DNA from 3 places in the Geodermatophilus sp. SYSU D01105 genome. Region 3 is predicted to be linked to each of the others. Evidence: predicted binding sites of a transcription regulator. Region 3 holds the regulator's gene; each other region holds the start of a gene.
What was found. Region 3 encodes LexA, which represses DNA repair genes until DNA is damaged. Its sites were predicted from a motif close to TCGAACANNTGTTCGA; they were not measured.
Positions count from the first base shown of each region.

Region 1: a site for LexA is predicted at 3,138-3,153, ahead of ACI79I_RS16925 (DUF6504 family protein). Genes of this name have one in related genera too.
Region 2: a site for LexA is predicted at 2,098-2,113, ahead of ACI79I_RS00250 (DUF222 domain-containing protein). Genes of this name have one in related genera too.

Region 1 covers NZ_JBJGYR010000017.1:83,911-90,643, forward strand. The annotation lists gene ACI79I_RS16905 (carotenoid biosynthesis protein) at 1-215, opposite strand, end outside; gene ACI79I_RS16910 (phytoene desaturase family protein) at 212-1,855, opposite strand; gene ACI79I_RS16915 (GNAT family N-acetyltransferase) at 1,852-2,439, opposite strand; gene ACI79I_RS16920 (YbaK/EbsC family protein) at 2,513-3,022, opposite strand; gene ACI79I_RS16925 (DUF6504 family protein) at 3,247-3,573, shown strand; gene ACI79I_RS16930 (SAV_6107 family HEPN domain-containing protein) at 3,591-4,058, shown strand; gene ACI79I_RS16935 (DNA polymerase III subunit alpha) at 4,055-6,733, shown strand, end outside.
Region 2 covers NZ_JBJGYR010000001.1:48,068-54,800, reverse strand. The annotation lists gene ACI79I_RS00255 (isocitrate lyase/PEP mutase family protein) at 1-262, opposite strand, end outside; gene ACI79I_RS00250 (DUF222 domain-containing protein) at 405-1,973, opposite strand; gene ACI79I_RS00245 (flagellar FlbD family protein) at 2,596-2,889, shown strand; gene ACI79I_RS00240 (SpoIIE family protein phosphatase) at 3,094-5,304, shown strand; gene ACI79I_RS00235 (hypothetical protein) at 5,317-5,529, opposite strand; gene ACI79I_RS00230 (YcnI family copper-binding membrane protein) at 5,914-6,651, opposite strand.
Region 3 covers NZ_JBJGYR010000024.1:55,100-61,832, reverse strand. The annotation lists gene hflX (GTPase HflX) at 1-486, shown strand, start outside; gene ACI79I_RS20355 (phosphatase PAP2 family protein) at 554-1,303, shown strand; gene ACI79I_RS20350 (hypothetical protein) at 1,275-2,324, shown strand; gene lexA (transcriptional repressor LexA) at 2,344-3,096, opposite strand; gene ACI79I_RS20340 (LysM peptidoglycan-binding domain-containing protein) at 3,300-3,941, shown strand; gene ACI79I_RS20335 (hypothetical protein) at 4,077-4,688, shown strand; gene nrdR (transcriptional regulator NrdR) at 5,073-5,630, shown strand; gene ACI79I_RS20325 (vitamin B12-dependent ribonucleotide reductase) at 5,711-6,733, shown strand, end outside.

The sequences.
Region 1 (6,733 bases), on a different contig from region 3:
AGCAGGACCGCGGCGCCGGTCCGCGCCCCCCGGCTGGCCGCGGCGTGGCCCACCGAGAGGGCAGCGCCCAGCAGCACGATGGTCCAGCTGACGGTGTCCCGCGCACCGCCGTCGGTCAGCGGGTAGGCGATCGCGACGAGGACGAGCAGCCCGGCCAGCGCCCACGGCAGGACCACCGCCGTGCCGCGCGACCGCGTCAGCGCCGGCCCGGTCACCGGCGACCCCGGAGCCGGCCGGCCGCGCGGGCCAGTGCCGCCCGGCCACGGGCCGGCCGCCCACGGTCGGCGAGGACGACCCGCGCCACCGTCCGCCCGGAGTTGCCCGAGACGCCGCCGCCCGGGTGGGTCGAGGCGCCGGCCAGGTACAGGCCCGGTAGCCCCGGGACGCGGTGCGCGGACAGGGCGGGCGTGGGGCGGAAGCCGAACATGCTGGCCAGCCCCATCTCCACGTGCATGACGTTGCCACGCAGCAGGGACAGTTCCCGTTCCAGCAGCACCGGCGTCTGGACGTACAGCCGCTGTACCGAGTCGGCGAAACCGGGGGCGAAGCGGTCGACGGACGCGACCAGCCGGGCGGCCTCGGACTCGGCCAGGGAGTCCCAGTCGGCGCCGTCGGCGAGCGCATAGGGGTACCACTGCCCCCAGACGGTGACCACGTGCCGGCCGGGCGGGGCGAGGGTGTCGTCGGTGGCGGAGAAGCACATCGCCAGCGGCACCGGTTCCCGGGGCAGCCGGCCGGCCCGCCAGTCGCCGGCGGCCGCGGCCAGCTGCGCGCGGTCGGTGCACAGCAACTGGAGGCCGCCGAGCGCCTCGGCCGTCGCGACGCCCGGGTAGGCCGGCGGGGCGTCGGTGAGGGCGCGCACCACCAGGCCGAAGCCGTTGCCCAGCGGCGGGTCGGCGTCGGCGAGCGCGGGTGGGGCGGACCCGCCGGCCAGGTCGCGGGTCTCCAGCACGTGACAGGCGGCGACCACGACCGGGGCGCGGACCCGCCGTCCGGACGTCGTCTGCACGCCGGCGACCCGGCCGCCCTCGACGAGCAGCCGCGCCGCGCCGTCGCCCAGGGTGACCCGCCCGCCGTCGGCCTCCAGCCGCCGGCGCAGCGCCTGCGTGAGCCCGCCGGAGCCGCCGACCGGGTGGCCGGGCGGGACGTCGTGCAGCAGCGTCGCCCAGGCGACCATCGCCGCGGTGCCCGGCTCGCTGACCGGGGGGCCGGACTGCGCGCCGAACCAGGCCAGCGCCGCCTTGAGCCGCTCGCTGCGGAACCACCGGTCGAGCAGCGCGTCGCCCGAGCCCAGGAAGTCGACGGCGAGGTCGCCGCCGGAGGTGCGCGGCCGGCCCTGGGCGGGCGCACCCAGCGGCCAGAACGACCGGAGCAGGCCCGCGGGGCTCGGCCGCCGCGCGAAGGAGGCCACGACCGCGCGGCTGCGGGGTGCCCAGACCTCGACGAAGCGGCGGTACGCGTCGGCGTCGTCCGGCCCGCACGCCGCCGCGATCGAGGCGCAGGTGGCCGCCAGGTCGACGGAGAAGACCAGGGGGCGCCCGTCCGGGCCGGGATCGCCCGGGACCGGGGCGGGGGCGAAGCCCCAGGGGTCGCAGTCGACGTAACGCAGGCCGTGCGCGGCCAGGTCCAGCTCCTCGAGGATGCCGCTCTGCCGGATGATCACGTGCGCGCTGGAACCGCGGTCGACGCGGACGCCGGGCCACCGCTCCACCGTGGAGACCGCCCCGCCCAGCACCTCGTCGCGCTCGACGACCTCGACCCGCAGGCCGGCGCGGGCCAGGTAGCAGGCCGCGACCAGCCCGTTGTGCCCGGCGCCGACGACGACGGCGTCGACGGGGGAGTCGCCGTCGGTCACCGCGCGTCGACGCGCGGGGGCGGTGGTCGCAGCGGCAGGCGGGCGCCGAGGATCGCGAACGGGCGGGAGTCGCCGGGGAAGTGGTGGTTGCGGGCCAGGTCGACGAAGCCGTCGGCGTGGTACAGCCGGAAGGCCTTGGTGTCGCTGTCGGGGGTGGACAGCAGCGCCGCGGGGTGGGGCAGGTCGGCCAGCAGGGCGTGCAACAGCTGCCGGCCCAGCCCGCGGCTCTGGTGGTCGGGGTGGACGTGCAGCTCGCAGACCTCGAAGGCCCCGGGCAGCCACCGCTTGGCGGTCCGCCGGTCCAGCGCCGCCCGCACCTGGTCGTGCCACCACTGGCCGGGGGCGACCAGGTAGCCGTAGCCGAACCCGACCAGCTGCTCGCCCTCCGGGGTGGCGACGAAGCCGCCGACGGCCCGGAACCCGGCGCGCTCGGTGTGCTGGACGGCATAGCCGTAGCGCCCGGCCACGACCGACGGCGCGTAGCCCATCGCCGCGCCGTAGATGGCCAGGGCCTCGTGCATGTGGTCGCGCAGCCACCCGGTGGGCAGCTCGGTGACCCGCGTCGCGGGGGTCGTGCCGGTCACGGTGCCTCCTCCTCGGCCCTCGTCGTCCCCGGAGCCGGGGGTGGTCCGCCCGTGCGGGACCTCGCGCGCCCGGTCACGGCGACACCTCCACCGGGGTGACGGGGCCGGTGCCGACCTCGGCCGCGGTGCCGCCGGTCAACCGCAGCAGCTCCTCGTAGGTGGTGGGGAAGACCGCGTGCGGGTGGCCTGCGGCAGCCCAGACCCGCTCGTGGCGGGCCAGCTCGACGTCGACCAGCGTGCCGATCGGCTCGGGGTGCCCGATCGGTGCCACCCCGCCGATGGGCTGCCCGGTGTGCCGGCGGACGAAGTCGGGGGAGGCCGGGCGCACCGCGGGGACGCCGAGCAGGGTGGCGACCCGGTCGACGTCGACCCGGTGCGCGCCGCTGGTCAGGACCAGCAGGGGCGCGCCGGCGACGTCGAACACCAGGCTGTTGGCGATCGCCCCGACGGGGACGCCGAGCTGCGCGGCGGCCGCGCCGGCGGTGCGGGCGCTGTCGGGCAGGTCGCGGACCTCCCCGGCCGCTCCGGACTCCGCCAGGAGGCGGGCGATGGCAGCCACCCGCGGGTGCTCGGGTCGGCTCATGCGCTGATCCTCCCATCGGCTCCCGCCGACCGCTGGCCCTCGGCCGCGCCGGCTCGCCCACTCCCGCGCGCTCCGCTTGACGAGTGTCGGTGCGGTCGGGTCTACTCGACCTCGTTCGAACACGCGTTCGAACAGCGGTCGACCTCCCGCCGCACCCGGGTCCTTCCCCACCCGGTGTGGCGGGCGGGCCGGCCGGGTCGGCGCAGAGCGGTGGGGAGTCTGTCATGAGCCGGGTGCTGGGTGGGGTCGGCGGTCGGGTCGGCGAAGAGGTGCAGGTCGAGCGGGGGTCCCTCGGCCCGGCGCAGTTCTGGCGGGGCCAGTCGCGGTACGTCGTGGGAGAGCTGCTCGACTCGTGGGTGGAGACCGCACCGTGGTGGCAGCGGGGTCCCGAGGAGGCCGGCGGCGCCTCCGCCGAGCTGGTCGCCACGCGCGAGGTGTGGCGGGTGGAGGCGGTCCGGGCCGGGCGGTCGCGGATGAGCTTCGCCGGCGTCTTCGACCTCAGCTGGGAGTCCACGGCCAACCGGTGGTCGCTCGTGCGGGTGCACGACTGATGGGCGCGGTCCGCGTCGTGGCCGATCAGCTCCCCCTGCCCCCGCCACTGCCGCCGGCGGCCACGCAGCTGCTCGACCAGGCCTCCCGAGCGCTGGCCGAGGCCTCGGCGAGCACCGACGCCCGGCAGCGCTACGCCACGGCGCACCTCGGCGCGTTGCGGGCCGCCGCGGCGGTGCTGGCCGCCCGCACGCGGCCGGAGTCCGGGCGTCGGCGGCCGCGCAGCGCCTGGGTGCTGCTCGGCCAGGTCGCGCCGGAGCTCGGGGAGTGGGCCACGTTCTTCGCCGCCGGCGCCGCCAAGCGGGCGGCCGCGGAGGCCGGGCTCTCCCGGGCGGTCACCGAGCGCGAGGCCGACGACCTGGTCCGCGACGTCCGGGCCTTCCTCACCGTGGTCGAGAGCTGCCTGGGCAGCGACCCGGAACCCGAGTCGCCTCGACGCGCCCGCCCGCGGGTGGTCGGTGGCTCCGAGCACCGGAACAGGCGGTGACGGCCGACCCCTTCGTCCACCTCCACGTCGCCTCGGGCTACTCCATGCAGTACGGGGCCAACCACCCGGCCGACCTGGTGAACCGGGCTGCCGAGCACGGCATGCAAGCCCTGGCGCTGACCGACCGCGACGGGCTCTACGGCGCGGTCAAGTTCGCCCTCGCCTGCCGGGCGGCCGACGTGCGGCCGGTCTTCGGGGTGGACCTCGCCGTCGTGCCCGCGGTCGACAGCACGGTGCCGCCGGCCCTGGCGCCGGTGCTGGGAGGCGGGCACTCCGCGGAGCGGACGCGTGCGCGCCGGCCGGACGGGCCACCCGGCGCCTCCGGCCGCGCCGGGTCGGGTCGCCGCGTGCCGGCCCGGGGCGGGGCCAGCGTCGACCCCCGGCTGCCCCGGGTCACCTTCCTCGCCCGGGACGGCGCCGGCTGGCGGTCGCTGTGCCGGCTGACCAGCGCCACCCACCTGCGCGGCATCCGCGGCGAGCCGGTGAGCTCGCTGGCGCTGGCCGCCGAGCACGCGCCGGGGCTGGTCGCCCTCCTGGGGCCGGACTCCCCGGTGGGCCGGGCGCTGGCCGCGGGCCGGGCCGACGTCGCCTCCGCCCGACTGGCCGCCTGGCGCGCGGTCTTCGGCCCCGGCTCCCTGGTGCTCGAGCTGGTCCACCACCGCGGCCGGGGCGACCGCTCCCGGGCGCAGGCACTGCTGCGCTTCGCGGCCGCGGAGGACGTGCCGGTGGTGCTCACCAACGCCGTCCGCTACGTCGACGCTCTCGACGCCCCCACCGCCGACGTCCTCGACGCCGCACGCCGGCTGGTGCCGCTGGACACCCGGCACGTCGACCGGCGCACCGCCGAGGGGTACCTGAAGTCGGGTAAGGAGATGGCCGAGGTCGCCGAGGACGTCGTCGGGCCCGACCGCGACGCGGTGCTGCGGCTGCTGGAGCGCACCGCCCGGCTGGCCGAGCAGTGCGCCGTCGACGTCCGGGCCGACCTCGGCATCGGCACGGTGCGCTATCCCGAGCTCGACGTGGTCACCACCCCGGCCGAGCAGGGGATGAACCCGTCGCAGGTGCTGCGCGCCCGCTGCGAGGCGGGGCTGGGCCGGCGCGGGATGGCGCTCACCGAGCGGGTGCGGGTGCGCCTCGAGGAGGAGCTCGAGGTGATCGACTCCCTCGGCTACCCGTCCTACTTCCTCACCGTCGCCGACGTGGTCGACCTCATCAAGGGCCTGCGGGTCCGTGCGGCGGCGCGCGGCTCGGGCGCGGGCAGCCTGGTCACCTACCTGCTCGGCATCTCCGACGTCGACCCGATCCGCTACGGCCTGCTGATGGAGCGCTTCCTCTCCCCGCTGCGCCACCAGTTGCCCGACGTCGACATCGACGTGGAGTCCGCGCGCCGGATGGAGGTCTACGACGCGGTGATCGAGCGCTTCGGCGCCCACCGGGTCAGCTGCATCTCGATGATGGACACCTACCGGGTGCGGCACGCCATCCGCGACGTCGGCGCCGCGCTCGGGCTGCCCCCGGCCGAGATCGACGCGGTGGCCAAGGCCTTCCCGCACATCCGGGCCAACCAGGTGCACGCCGCGCTCAAGGACCTGCCGGAGCTGCGGGCCAGCCGGTTCGGGTCGCGACGGGCCGGCGGCACCGGCGACCTGGACCTGCTGTTCGACCTCGTCGCGCGCCTCGACGGGCTGCCCCGGCACATCGCGCTGCACCCGTGCGGGGTGCTGCTCTCCGACGCCACGCTGCTCGACCGCACCCCGGTGGAGAACAGCTACCTGGGCTACCCGATGAGCCAGTTCGACAAGGACGACGTCGAGGAGCTCGGACTGCTCAAGCTCGACCTGCTGGGCATCCGGATGCAGTCGGCGATCGCCCACGCCCTCGACGAGGTGGCCCGGGTCGACGGCGAGGTCGTCGACATCGACACGGTCCCGCGCGACGACCCGACGACGTTCGAGCTGATCCGCAGCACCCGCACCCTCGGCATGTTCCAGATCGAGTCGCCGGGCCAGGGCGAGCTGGTCGGCAAGTTCGGGCCGGAGACGTTCGAGGACATCATCATCGACATCTCGCTGTTCCGGCCCGGGCCGGTGAAGAGCGACATGGTCACCCCGTTCCTCATGGCCCGGAACGGCTGGCGGGAGGCGGTCTACCCGCACCCCGACCTTGCCTTCGCACTCGAGCAGACCGCCGGCGTCGTGGTCTTCCACGAGCAGGTGCTGCAGGTCGTGTCCCGGATGACCGGCTGCACCCTCGCCGAGGCCGACGAGGTGCGCCGCGCCCTGGGGGAGAAGGACGCCCACCCCGAGGTGCGCACCTGGTTCGTCCCGCGCGCGCTGGCCGAGGGCTATCCGCCGGAGGTGGCCGAGCAGGTCTGGGAGGTGCTGGTCGCCTTCGGCTCGTTCGGGTTCTGCAAGGCCCACGCCGCGGCCTTCGCCCTGCCCACCTACCAGTCGGCGTGGCTCAAGGCGCACCACCCGGCGGCGTTCCTGGCCGGGGTGCTCACCCACGACCCGGGCATGTACCCGAAGCGGCTGATCCTCGACGACGCCCGCAACTTCGGCGTCCGGGTGCTCGGGCTCGACGTCAACGCCTCGGCCGGCACCTACCGGGTGGAGCGGCTCGACGACGAGGAGCCGTCCTGGCAGCGGCCCGAGTGGATGCCCGCCTCGATGGCC
Region 2 (6,733 bases), on a different contig from region 3:
CCATGTCCATCGTCACCGGCAGGTCCACCGCCCCGGTGATGCGCTCCACCATGTCCAGGTGCAGGTCGAGCGGGATGTGCTCGCCGTCCTCGTACCCGAAGGTGGCCGCGATCGAGTGGCTGGCGGTGGCCAGCGCGGTGACCCCGGGGGTCGCGGCCACGACCCGCGCCGAGACGACGTCCCACACGTTGGCCAGCACCAGGATCTCCGGAGCGGTGTGCAGGTCCAGCAGCGTGCGGGCGCGGGAGGCCAGATCGGTCATGCCGCCGAACCTAGGGCAGCAGGTGCGGCCGGTCCCCGGGCTTCCCTGTGGGCCGTCGGGGTGGGCGGAACGCGTCGGGGCCGAGCCCCCAGCAGGGACGGGCCACCACGTTCCCGCGGGAACGCCGCAGCGGCTCGGCCCGTCATGCCGCCTCGGCTGCGAGCCGGCGCACGAAGTCCCGGTGGCCCATGAGGACGCTGACGACGTAGGCGAGGTCGATGCGTTCACCGTTGACGTCCATGGCGTCGGGCAGACCGGGCGCCCCTCCGGGGAAGAGCAGGTCGGTGACGGTCGCAGCCCCTCCGGCCGTCGGCGCGACCGACCGCTCCGCGCTCACCGGGCCCGGCTCCACGCCGGCCGACCGCCCGGTCGGCACTCCCCGCACCGGGCCGGGCCCGTCCGGGCCGTCGAAGGGAGGTGCGGCACCCGGCCGGCGACCGACCTGCTGGTCGATGGGATGGACCCCGACGAACCGGTCGGTGAGGCCCTCGGGGTGCGAGGGTGCCGCTGCGGCCACGCTCGACACGCCGCCGGTGAACGCGTCGTCGGCGGCCCCCCACACCCGACGGCCGTCGGGTGCGGTGACGACCAGCCGGCCGTCGCGACGGCTCATCACCAGGTCCAGGTCGTGCACCAGCCCGTGGTCGCTGTCGCAGAGCAGCACCATGTTGGCGACGTCGGTCGCCCCACCGAACAGCCAGTGCCGCATGTGGTGGGCGTGCAGCCGTTCGATGCGGGTCTCGGGACACCCGGGGCGGGCGCAGCCGCCGTCGCGGCGGTGCAGCGCGCGACGCTGGGTGCGGGTGGCCAGCCGTCGGGCGCGGCCCAGGGCCAGCGGCTCCCTGCCGGCCGCGAGCATCGAGACGACCGTGGCCTCGCACAGCATGCGACGGACGTCCGCGGGGTGCAGTGCAGGGCCACCGTCGAGGTAGGCGCGACCCGCGGCGGAGTCGTCGGCGAGGACGGCGACATCGGCGTGCACGACCACCTCCCGCCGAGGCGGGTCCCCGGCCCGGCGGTCGGCCTCGGCGGCAGCGTCGGCCAGGTGGGCGAGCGCGGCGCAGCGACGGGCGGTGGTCCGTTCACGCGCCAGGGCGACCTCGTCGGCCGTGTCTCCACGGCCCGGCGAACAGGTGTCGATCCTCGTGCCGATGCCCTCGGCGGCGCCCGACAGCTCCGCCGGACCCCGTGCACCGCCGGCCGACCCTCCAGTGGACGCGGCCCGCTCGACCCGGGCGCGATCGCGCCGGGCGGCGCGCTCGGCCAGCGAGTCGACCCCGGCCAGGAAGCGAGCTCCCTCCTCGGCGTCGAGACGGAGGTGGACGGTCAGCATGCCGTCGTCGTCCCACCAGTACTCGAACTGCCGCCGGGCGGTGACCCGTTCCCGATGTGCGGCGTCGGCCCGCCGCCACTGACGCACCACCCGCTCAGTCTGGGACGCGGTGGCCTCCAGCGCGAAGGTCAGCAACTCGGCCTCGGTGGCCGGCTCGGCAACGCGGGTCAGGGCGCGGACCTCGGAGTACGACAGCCGCCCGGCCGCGAACGCCGCGCTGACCTGCGGGAGGTTGACCAGCGCCCGCGCGACCCGGACGTGCTCACGCGCCGTGCCCGGGGACATGCCGCACTGCCAGGCGAGCCAGTGGGCACACGAGCGGATGCCGTACGCGCCCCATCCCCCCGCCGGTCGAACTCCGCGACCAGCGTCAGCCACGCCGCGGTGGCCGCGGCCAGCCGGACCGCACCAGAGGTGATCCGCCGGGCCAGCTCCGCCACGTCCACCGCCTCCGTGCCGGCCGGCCCGTCCACCACGGCCACTCCACCAGCCACCCGATCATCCGAACCCACGTTCGAACGGTAGGGCTCGGTGGTGACAGTTCCCGCAGGTCCGACCGCTGAGGCGTTCCCGCGGGAACGCCTGCGGCGGAGGTCGTCCCGGCGGGGACCCGGCAGCCGGCCGGTGCCGACGCCGCGCCCTGCTCGGCCGGTCGCGGCGGCCGGGCTCGGTCCGATCCGGGCGCGCGGGCCCACCCCGGCTCAGGCTCCGGCGTTCCCGCGGGAACGCCCGCCCGCCGGGACAGCCGGTCGCCTGGGTCTGCGTGACGCGACGCAGCCACCGGCTGAGGGTCCGGCCGCGGCTCCGGCGCCCGGGCCGCTCCGGGGCTTCATTGTGCGCGGACCGCGACCGCTGAGGTGTTCCCGCGGGGAACGCTCACCCGATGGGGGCGGACACCGTCGCCGGGCTCAAGGGCGACCGCGCGGCCGCCGAAGGAGTGGCTGCCCGAACCGAGGGGCCGCCGCCGGGGCCCGATGCCCCGCCGAGCAGGAGGACCGCCATGATCGGTCTCATTCGCCGCAGCGGCGACTACTGCTGCCTTGATCCCGACACGATCGAGCGCGTCGAGACCGTGCCGGACACCGTGGTCTTCCTGACCGACGGCGCGAAGTACTGCGTCGTCGAGACGATCGACGAGATCATCGAGAAGATCCGCGACGACCGCGCCGGCGTCATCGCCGCCTGCTACGTCCTCGACCGCGGCGAGGACCCCGACCCGATGGGGCTGGGTCACTCCCCCACGGCACCCGAGGCCCACGCACCGGGCCCGGTGGTCCCGGTCCGGGTCCCGTAGCGCCCGTCCGGGCCGGTGTCACCGGCAAGCACCGACCCGGCCGGCACGGACCCGGCACGGGAGCGTGCCGGTCCGTCGAGCGCCCCTGAGCGACCGGCGGCGGCGCCGCGCGGCAGGGGTGACGGCGATCGCGGGGCGGGCCATGATGTGCCGGTCACGAGACCCCGTGACGACGTTGCGAGGCCTCGATGCGCGGAGCGCCGGATGACCGGTCCCCACCGCTCGCCTCCCGTGCCGGCATGGCGGCTCGTCCTCACCGTGGGGACTGCCTACGCCGCCGGCGCGGCCGTCTCGTTCGCGCTGTTCGAGGCCTCGGCCATCGGCGCGGTCCTCTTCCCGCCCGCAGGGGTCACGTTCGCCGCGCTGGTCCTCACCGGGCCCCGCCGGTGGCCGTGGGTCCTCGGCACCGTGGCCGTCGTCGAGGTCGCCGTCGACCTGTGGTTCGGACTGCCCCTCTCGTCGGTGGTCGGCTTCGCGCTGGCCAACACCGTCGAGCCGCTGGTGGGTGCCCTCCTGCTGCGCCGCTTCGTGCCGCGGATCGACCTCCGGCGCCGTCGCGACCTCGGTGCGTTCATCGGTTGCGGCGTGCTGGCCGGCCCCTTCGTCGGCGCGCTGATCGGCGCGACCACCAACGACCTGGCGATGGCCCGCGTCTGGCTGGACGCCTTCTTCCCGTTCTGGGCGGGCGACGGCCTCGGCGTCCTCACCGTGGCGGGCACGGTGCTCACCTGGCGGGACGGCGGCACCTGGCCCTCCCTCGGGACGACGCTCCGGCGGGCGCTGCTGGTCGCCGTGGCGGCCGCGGTCACCGTGCTGGCGTTCTGGCCCACGACGGTGCCGCTGTCCTACACCGCCCTCGCGCTGCTCGTGGTGTACGCCTTCCGCTCCGGCGTCCCGCTGGTCACCGCCGCCGGGCTGGCCGTCGCCCTCACCGCCAACGTCATGACGGCGGCCGGCCGGGGGCCGTGGGCGGCCCTGGCCGGCGTCCCGAACCTGGAGATCGCCAGCCTGCAGCTGTTCCTCGCCGTCGCCGTCCTCACCGCCTGGCTGCTGGCGGTCGAGATCGGCGAGCGGCAGGAGGCCCGGAGCGTCTCGGCGCGGGAGACGGCGCTGCGCCGGCGGGTCGAGGCGCTGCAGGAGGTGACGGCAGGGCTGGCCACCGCGGCCACGTCCGAGGCGATCGCGCAGGTGATCGTGCGCCGTGGCATCGGCCTGGTCGCCGACCAGGGCGCGGTGGGCGTCCTCACCCCCGACGGCGCCCGGTTGCGTACCTGGGCCACGGTTCCGGAGGACTCCCCACCGGTGGAACGCGAGCTCCCGCTCGACGCCGCCGCCCTCCTCTCCGTCGCCGTCCGCGGCGGTGGGGAGGTCCGCGCGCAGCCGCCGGCGCCGCTGCGCGAGACCTTCCCCGCGGGCCTGGCCGGCGAGCCCGACACCGACACCCGCAGCGCCCTGGCGGTGCCGGCCCGGATCGGCGAGGTCACCGTCGGCGCCCTCGGCTTCGGCTTCGGCTCGGACGCCGCGGTCGACGACCTGGCCCCCGTCGCCACCACCCTCTCCGAGCTCATGGCCCAGGCGCTGCTGCGCGCCCGGCTCTACGAGCGTGAGCACGAGGCCGCCCACCAGCTGCAGCAGGCGTTCCTGCCGGCGCTGCCCGACCGCCTTCCGGGGGTCGACGTCGCCGGCTGCTATCGGCCGGCCGACGAGGAGCACGACATCGGGGGCGACTGGTACGACGTCTTCCCCCTGGCCGACGGCCGGACGGGTCTGGTCGTCGGCGACATCGTGGGGCACGACCTCCCCGCGGCGGCCGCGATGGGCCGGGTGCACGCCGCCCTGCGGGTCATCGCCGGTGGGCGGCACGCCGGGCCACGGCAGGTCCTCGAGGCACTCGACGCGGCGTGCCCGGACATCCCCGGGGCGGCGTTCGCCACGCTCGGCTACGGCGAGTACGACCCGCGGACGGGTCTGCTCTGCTACGCCTGCGCCGGTCACCCGCCCCCGCTGCTCGTCACCGACCACCGCGCCCGGTACCTGCAGGGCGGCCGCTCCACCCCGCTCGCGGTGGCCGCCGGCGCGCGCACCGAGGCGGAGGCCACGATCCCGCCCGGCTCGGTGCTCGTCTGGTACTCCGACGGTCTGGTCGAACGCCGCGGCAGCGACCTCGACGCCGGGATGGAGCTGCTCGCGGCCGTCGCCGCGGAGATCGACGACGACGACCCGGCGGTCTGGCGGGACGTCGTCACCACCCGGCTGATCGGCGACCGCCGCCTGCAGGACGACGTCGTGCTGCTGTGCCTGCGCCTGGGCCGGACCCGCTCGGCGGACGGCGAGGACCCCACGGCGCGGGAGCCGCTGCGCCGTCCACCGGTCCGGACCGGGCTGCCCCTGGTGACCCCGGACCCGGCCGGCTGACCGGCGGTCCGCTCACGAGCCGGTGTCGCCCAGCCAGTGCGCCAGCCGGCCGCTGCGGTGCACGGCGAGGATGCGCCTCTCGGTGGCGTGCCGATCGGCTGGGTCGGCGAACACCAGGAGCACGTCGTCGGTCTGCAGGCGGGTGTGCGGCGCGACGGCGAAGGTGGCGCCGTCCCGGGCCAGCAGCCCCGGGGTCGCGCCCCGGGGCAGCCGGAGCTCGTTCACGTAGCCCCCCGAAGGCACCGTGCACCGGACCGCTCGTCGCCGTGTCCCCGTCAGCACCCTGTCTCCCGCCTGCTCGTCGGCCGCCGCCCTCAGTGAGGACCAACCTGTTGCCCATGACCTGCAGCGAGCGCCCGGGGGTCTCGGCCGTCGGTGCGGACGGTCCCGCCCACGTCGCCCAGCAGGCCGCCGAGCGGGGAGCTCTGGCGGTCCGGACGACTGTCCCCGCGAGGCCGCGTCCTCGGGGAGCCGGTCGAGGATGGCCACGGAGGTGGTGGCGCACCTCGGCCGGCCGTCGTCGGCCCGGCCCGGAGCCCCGGCGCCCCCGCTCTCGCGGCGAGGGGGCCGGGGCCGTCCCCGGGGGCCCGGGGCTCGTGTCCGCGCCGGTCAGACCGTCGTCCTCTGGCGCCGGGCAGCGAGGCCGAGGGCGAGCCCGGCCAGCCCGGCGACCAGACCTGCCGCGCCCAGCACGACGGCGGTGATCGTCCAGCCCGAGCTCCCCGCATCGGCGGAGGTCTCGCTGGCGGTCGCCACCTCGGTGGCCTCCGGGGTCTCGGTGGCGGCGCCGTGGGCGTCGGTGCTCCCGCTCTCGGCCAGCGTCAGCACGGGAGCCGGGCTCTCCGGCTCCTCCTGCCCCTCGACGGTGGGCTCGATCCACGCCTGCTCGGTGCCGTCGTCGTAGACCTGGACGGCCGGGAAGGAGATCGACTCGGCCTCGGGGAACGGGCCGCCGCTGATGGAGAACGTCTGGTACTCGCCCGGGGCGATGCCCGCGCCCGGGTCGGCGGTCCATGTGATCTCGGTGACCGCCTCGCTGACCGGGGTGCCGTGCACGTCGACCGGCGGGTCGATGGGGCCGGTCGTCGTGGTCGCCGTCCAGCCCGGCACCGGCTTGGTCGCCACCGAGGCCAGCGGGGTCTCGCTCGGGATCTGCACCCGGAGCACGGTGGTGCTGGCGGTGTCGCTCTCGTTCGGCACCCGGAACGTCAGCTCACCGAACCCGCCGGGCGCAGCATCGGACGAGCTGACCCGGACGTGTGCGGAGGCCGTGCCCACGCCGGCCGCGAGCACGGTGACGACGGTGGCGGCCAGGACTGTCGCCACGCGGGCGGGACGAGATCTCACGCGCACTTCTCCTCATCGGTGTCGGTCCGATCCGATGCCGGACCAGGCAGTGGGGTTGTCGCTCCGCGACGCCGTCCAGTTC
Region 3 (6,733 bases):
CTGCCGCACCAGCTGGTCGACGCCTTCCGGTCGACGCTCGAGGAGGTGGCCGCCGCCGACCTGCTGCTGCACGTCGTCGACGGCTCCGACCCGGACCCGCTGGGGCAGATCGACGCCGTCCACGTCGTCCTCGGCGAGATCGACGCGGCGGCGGTGCCGGAGCTGATCGTGGTCAACAAGGTCGACGCCATGAGCGAGGACGACGTCCTCACGCTGCGCCGGGCGCTGCCGGGTGCGGTGTGGGTGTCCGCGCGGACCGGTGAGGGCATCGAGCAGCTGCGCGACATCGTCGCCGCGCGGCTGCCGCGGCCCGACGTCGACGTCGAGGTGCTGGTGCCCTACGACCGCGGTGACCTGGTCGCCCGGGTGCACCGCGACGGCGAGGTCCTCCGCGAGGAGCACGAGGCCAGCGGGACCCGGCTGACCGCCCGGGTCGACGGAGCACTCGCCGCCACCCTGGAGGGTTTCGCCGTCCCGGTCGGCTGACCGGGACGGCGCGCCCGCGTCGGTCGTCCGAGGTCACGATCGGGTCACGTCCCGGTACCGTGAGGGCGTGACCAGCGGCGCGGTGCGGCGGCGTCCGGGCGAGCACCCGCCGGACGGCCAGGTCGTGGCCGCCCCCGCCGAGCGGGTGGTCTCCGACGGCCGGCCGTCGTGGTGGCTGCTGGTCCTCGCCCTGCTGGTCACCGTCGCGGTGACCGCGGACCTGCTCAGCCGGGGTGTGCTGGAGCGGATGGACCTGCGGGTCTCCGAGGTGGTCAGTTCCTGGCAGCTCAAGGAGTCGGCCGCGTACTGGCCGGTGTGGGCGGTGACCCAGCTGGGCGGGCGCGGCTTCATCCTGATCGTCCTCGCGGTCCTGACCGGTTATCTGGTGTGGCGGCGCCAGACCGCCGTGCCGCTGCTCAGGGTGCTGGTCGCGCTCGCGCTGCTCACCGCCGTCGTCTACGGCTTCAAGTACGGGACCGGGCGCACCGCACCCGCCTACCCCGGGTCGTTCTTCCACCGCGACGGCCAGTCCTACCCGTCGGGGCACGTGGCCAACGCGGTCCTGATGTGGGGTGTCGCCCGGTGGCAGGCCGTGGAGTTCCGGCTCGCCGCGGGCGTGCAGCGGGTCTTCCGGCTGCTCAGCGTCTTCGGCCCGGTCGCCACGGGGGTGGCCATGGTGTCCCTCGACTTCCACTGGGTCACCGACGCGGTGGTCGGGGCGGCGGTCGGCATCCTCCTGCTGGGCGTGGTCCACGCACTGGACGCAGTGCTGCTGTCACGCTGGGTCGGTGCCCGAGCTGCCCACCCGCCCGCGTAGCGGCACGTCGCGGCGGCACCTGGCCGCGGGGACGGTCCTCGCGCTGACCGCCGTCCTCGGTGCCGTGCAGCCCGCCTCAGCCGAGGAGGCCGCGGCGCCTCGCACGCAGTGCCAGGTCACCGACCCCCGGCTGGCGGAGCTCTCCGGCCTCGTGGTCGTGGACGACCGCATGCTGGCCGTCAACGACGGCGGGGAGCGGCTCGACGTCCACGTCCTGGACGCCACCTGTCAGGTGGTCGACGTGCGCAGCGCGCCGGTCGACCCCTATGACCCCGAGGACCTCGCGGTCGGCGCCGACGGGACGGTGTGGCTGGCCGACACCGGCGACAACAACGGCACGCGGGAGACGGTGGCGCTGCTGGCCCTGCGGCCGGACGGCAGCACCGCGGTGTACCGGCTGGCCTTCCCGGAGGGGCCCCGGGACGTGGAGGCGCTGCTCCTCGCGCCGGACGGCACGCCCTACCTGGTGACCAAGGAGGTGCTCGGCGCCAGCTCGGTGTACCGCCCGGTGAGCGCGCTCGTCGACGCCGGCACGGTGGGCCTCACCGAGGTGGCGGGTGTCGAGTTCACCCTCACCGGGACCCCGGGCGGCCCGGTCGGTCGCGCCGGGCAGCTCATGGTCACCGGGGGAGCGGTCTCGGCCGATGGCCGGTTCCTGGCCCTGCGGACCTACACCGACGCCTACGTCTGGCCGCTGTCGGGTTCGGACGTGGCGGGTGCGCTGGCCGCCGACCCGGTCCGGCTGCCCCTGCCCGCGTCACCGCAGGGTGAGGCGGTCAGCTTCACCGCCGACGCCTCGGGCCTGGTCGTGACCAGCGAGGGACTGCCCGCCGACGTCACCGTCGTCCCGTTGGGCCAGCTCCCGAGCGCCGCCGCACCGTCGGCGTCGGAGGACGGCTCCCTCCCTGACCTGCTCAGCACCGACGACGGCGGCATGCCGGCGATCGCGGCGGCCGCGATCGCGGCCGTGGTCGCCGCGGCCCTGGTGTGGGTCGGCGGGAGGCTGCGCCGGCGCTCCTGAGCCCGGCCGGCGCCTGTGGTCAGACCCGGCGCAGCACGGTGACGACGCGACCGAGGATGGTCGCCTCGTCACCCGGGATGGGCTCGTAGGCGGGGTTGTGCGGCAGCAGCCACACGTGGCCGTCACGACGCTTGTAGGTCTTGACCGTTGCCTCGCCGTCGATCATGGCGGCCACGATCTCGCCGTTCTCGGCCGTCGGCTGCTGGCGCACCACGACCCAGTCGCCGTCGCAGATGGCCGCCTCGACCATCGAGTCGCCGGCGACCTTGAGCATGAAGAGGGTGCCCTCGCCGACCAGTTCCCGGGGCAGCGGGAAGACGTCCTCGACCGCCTGCTCGGCGAGCACCGGGCCACCGGCGGCGATCCGGCCGACGAGCGGGACGTAGGTGGGGGCCGGCGCCTCGTCGGTGCCGGCCGGGGTGGCGGTGGCCACGAGCTCGCCAGGTGCGTCGCCGGGCAGGCGGACGTCGAGGGCCCGGGGCCGGTTCGGGTCGCGGCGCAGCCAGCCCTTCTTCTGCAGGACCGTGAGCTGGTGGGCCACCGAGGAGGCCGAGGACAGGCCGACGGCCTCACCGATCTCGCGCACCGAGGGCGGGTAGCCCCGGCGGTCGATGGAGTCGCGGATGACCTCGAGGACGCGCCGCTGGCGCTGGGTCAGGCCGTCCCCGGCCTCGCTCCGGTCGGGGAAGGTCCGCACGGCCGCCGTCTCGGTGGCCGCCGGCGCGCCGGTCGTCCTCCGGCGGCTCCCCGACGTCCCGCTCTTCTCCGCCACCGTCGCCTCCTCGCCGGCTGCTGTCGCAGCACGTCTCGTCGTTCGGGACCGACCGTAGCGTGCCGGGGTCCCTCGATCAAACAGGTGTTCGAACTGCAGGCCAGGGCGCGATGGCGTTCGTCGGACCCATCCGGTAGACATCGCACAGCCGTTCGAATCGAACAGGCGTTCGACGGCTCGGGTGAGCGGTGGGAGGAGTGGTCGTGGCGGGCGTGCGGCAGGCGGTGCTGGACTTCGACGACGCGGTGCAGGTGCCCTGGCGGCCCCGGCTCCGTGCGGTCCCGGTGGCCGACGACGGTGCGACCGGGCGCCGTCCACGGCCTCCGGTGTCGCGGGCAGCCGTGTCCCGGGTCGGCGCCTGCCGGCCCGAGTCGGTCCGGGCGGCCGACGACGGTGCGGCCGGGCCCGTCGGCTCGTCGGCCACCCGGCCGGGTCCGGCGCGGCCCGGGCAGGCGCGCCCGGGCCCGGCCCGGCCGGCGGGGGCCGCGGTGCCCGGTCCCCCCGCGGGGCGGCCCGTGCGCGGCGGGTGTGGCCGGGTGCGGCGCCGGCCGGGTCCGGGGGTGCGGCTGACCCGCAGGGCGCGCCGGCTGGCGGTGGTCCTCGCGCTGGGGGTCGGCGTGGCGCTCGGGTCCTGGCTCGGACCCCTCGTCGCCGGTGACACCGGCGACCTGCGGCTGGTGGGGGAGCGCAGCGTGGTCGTCCAGGCGGGGGACACGGTGTGGTCCATCGCCGCGGACTTCGCCGGGCCCGACGAGGACGTCCGGGCCGTGGTCGACGTGATCGAGGAGCTCAACGAGCTCGACGGTGCCCGGGTCGTGCCGGGGCAGGTCCTCCTGCTGCCCTGAGGGCATCGTGGCCCCTCCTCCGGGTCCCGCGCGCCACGGGGCCAGACAGCGACAAGGGAGGGCGGTCAGGTTCGTCAACCCTCCGTACGGAGTCGCTGACGCTGAGTGGTCAGAGAGTCACCTAACGTCAGAGGCGTGTCGCGGATGTCCGGAGGCCGAGCAGCGGTCTTCACCCAGCAGTCCCAGGCCGTCGAGGTGTCCGTGGCCGGCGCCTGGTTGCCGGGGTCGATCCTCGGCTGGCGTCACGACGTCGGCGGATCGTGCGAGGTGTGGGTCCGGCTGACCGTCGCAGGCGGTGTGCGCGAGACCTGGGTCGCGCTGTGCGACCTGCGGCTGCCCGAGTCGCCCGTCGTGGACGCGCCGCCTCCCGCCGGACACAGGAGCGACGCCGCCGCGCCGATCCTCGACCTGGCCCGCGCCGCCGCCCGCGAGCGGCTGGTCGCCAGCGTGCTCGGCACCCCGGAGCGAGCGGCGTCCGGCGTCCCGCCACAGGGACGTCGCCGCCGCCGCCACGGCGGGGACGTCACCGCGGAGTTGCCGGCGCTCGATGCCGGCCTCGCCGGGCGCCACCGGGCACCGGCCGGAGCCGGGCGACACCGGGCCGCGGACGACGACACCCGCGTCGGCCTCACGGCGGTCGCGGTCCCGCCGCGTGCCGAGGTCGACTGCCTGACCCGCCCCCTCCGGCTGGGTGAGCGCGTGCCCCGTCCGCGCCTGCCCCGTCCCGAAGGCGCCGTCCGCGCCTGAGGCCCGGCCACCCGTCGGGGGCCGCGTTCCGACGCGCCCATACACCGCTCCGCCACCGCCGCGCGACCCCGGCAGGGCGTGTCGCGGCGTGTTGCCGTGGCGGGTGGGGCAGCAGGGCGCCCCTGGTCACGGCCGTGTCTCGAGGGCGTGTCTCGGCTTGCAGATCTTGTGTTGCCGGGCCTAGGGTTCCCCTACATCTAGTAGTTGCACCGTTGTAAGCCCGTCCACAGCCGGTCCTCAGGTTCTCCCCGGGACGTCCACCGGATGTCCCCAGGAGGGTCCACAACCGGCCTCCCGGCTCGGGTGCCCGGCCGCTCCGCGGTCGCCGCGCCGGCCGGGCGGGCGGGAGCGCGACGGACCACCACGAGGGGAGGGGGAGCCGCGATGCGTTGCCCCTTCTGTCACAACCCCGACAGCCGGGTCATCGACTCGCGCGAGGCCGACGAGGGGGCCACCACCCGGCGGCGCCGGTCGTGTCCCGCGTGCGGCCGGCGGTTCACCACGGTCGAGGAGGCCGTCCTCGCCGTGGTGAAGCGCAGCGGTGTCAGCGAGCCGTTCAACCGGACCAAGGTGGTGGCCGGCGTCCGCCGGGCCTGCCAGGGCCGGCCGGTCGACGAGGACCAGCTGCAGCAACTCGCCCAGCAGGTGGAGGACGCGATCCGCGCCACCGGCGCGGCGGAGGTCCCCAGCCACGAGGTCGGGCTGGCCATCCTCCGGCCGCTGCGGGAGCTGGACGAGGTCGCCTACCTGCGCTTCGCCAGCGTCTACCGCGCCTTCACCTCGCTCGAGGACTTCGAGAAGGAGATCACCGAGCTCCGGGCCCGGCACGTCGCCGCCGGGACCCCGCCGCTCCCTGGCATGCAGGACACCCCTCCGGCCGTGCGCCGGCGGGGGAGTGGGCGGGGCCAGGCCGCCTCCACCGGCAGCGCCGCCGGCACCTGAGAACTGTCAGCACCACCCGATAGAACAAGTGCGGCTCTCTTCCCCAGCCGCCTTGCCCACCGCAACAGAGGGAGAGCTCCGTGACCGAGACCGAGGATCGCTTGACCGGCCGCACGCGTCGCGCCGCCAAGGCGCCGACCCGGGGGAAGGGCCTGAAGGTCAAGCGCGTCTTCACCACCGCCGGTGTGCACCCGTACGACGAGGTCACCTGGGAGCGTCGTGACGTCGTCATGACCAACTGGCGGGACGGCTCGATCAACTTCGAGCAGCGTGGCGTGGAGTTCCCCGCCGAGTGGAGCATCAACGCCACCAACATCGTCACGACGAAGTACTTCCGCGGCGCCGTGGGCACCCCGCAGCGGGAGAGCAGCCTGCGCCAGCTGATCGACCGCGTCGTGCTGACCTACGGCCAGGCCGGCCGCGAGCACGGCTACTTCGCCACCGAGGGCGACGCGGAGATCTTCGAGCACGAGCTGACCTGGATGCTGCTGCACCAGTACTTCAGCTTCAACAGCCCGGTGTGGTTCAACGTCGGCACCAGCGCGCCGCAGCAGGTCAGCGCCTGCTTCATCCTGGCCGTCGACGACACGATGGACTCGATCCTGAACTGGTACCGGGAGGAGGGGCTGATCTTCAAGGGCGGCTCCGGCGCCGGCCTGAACCTCTCCCGGATCCGCTCGTCCAAGGAGCTGCTCTCCTCCGGTGGCACGGCCTCCGGCCCGGTCTCCTTCATGCGCGGTGCCGACGCCTCCGCGGGCACGATCAAGTCCGGTGGTGCCACCCGCCGCGCGGCCAAGATGGTCGTCCTCGACATCGACCACCCCGACATCGAGGAGTTCATCGAGACCAAGGCGCGCGAGGAGGACAAGATCCGCGCGCTGCGCGACGCCGGGTACGACATGGACCTCGGCGGCAAGGACATCACCAGCGTCCAGTACCAGAACGCCAACAACTCCGTCCGGGTCTCCGACGAGTTCATGCGCGCGGTCGAGGACGGCACGGAGTTCGGCCTGCGCGCCCGGCTCGACGGGTCGGTCATCGAGACCGTCGACGCCAAGGGCCTGTTCCGCAAGGTCACCCAGGCCGCCTGGGAGTGCGCCGAC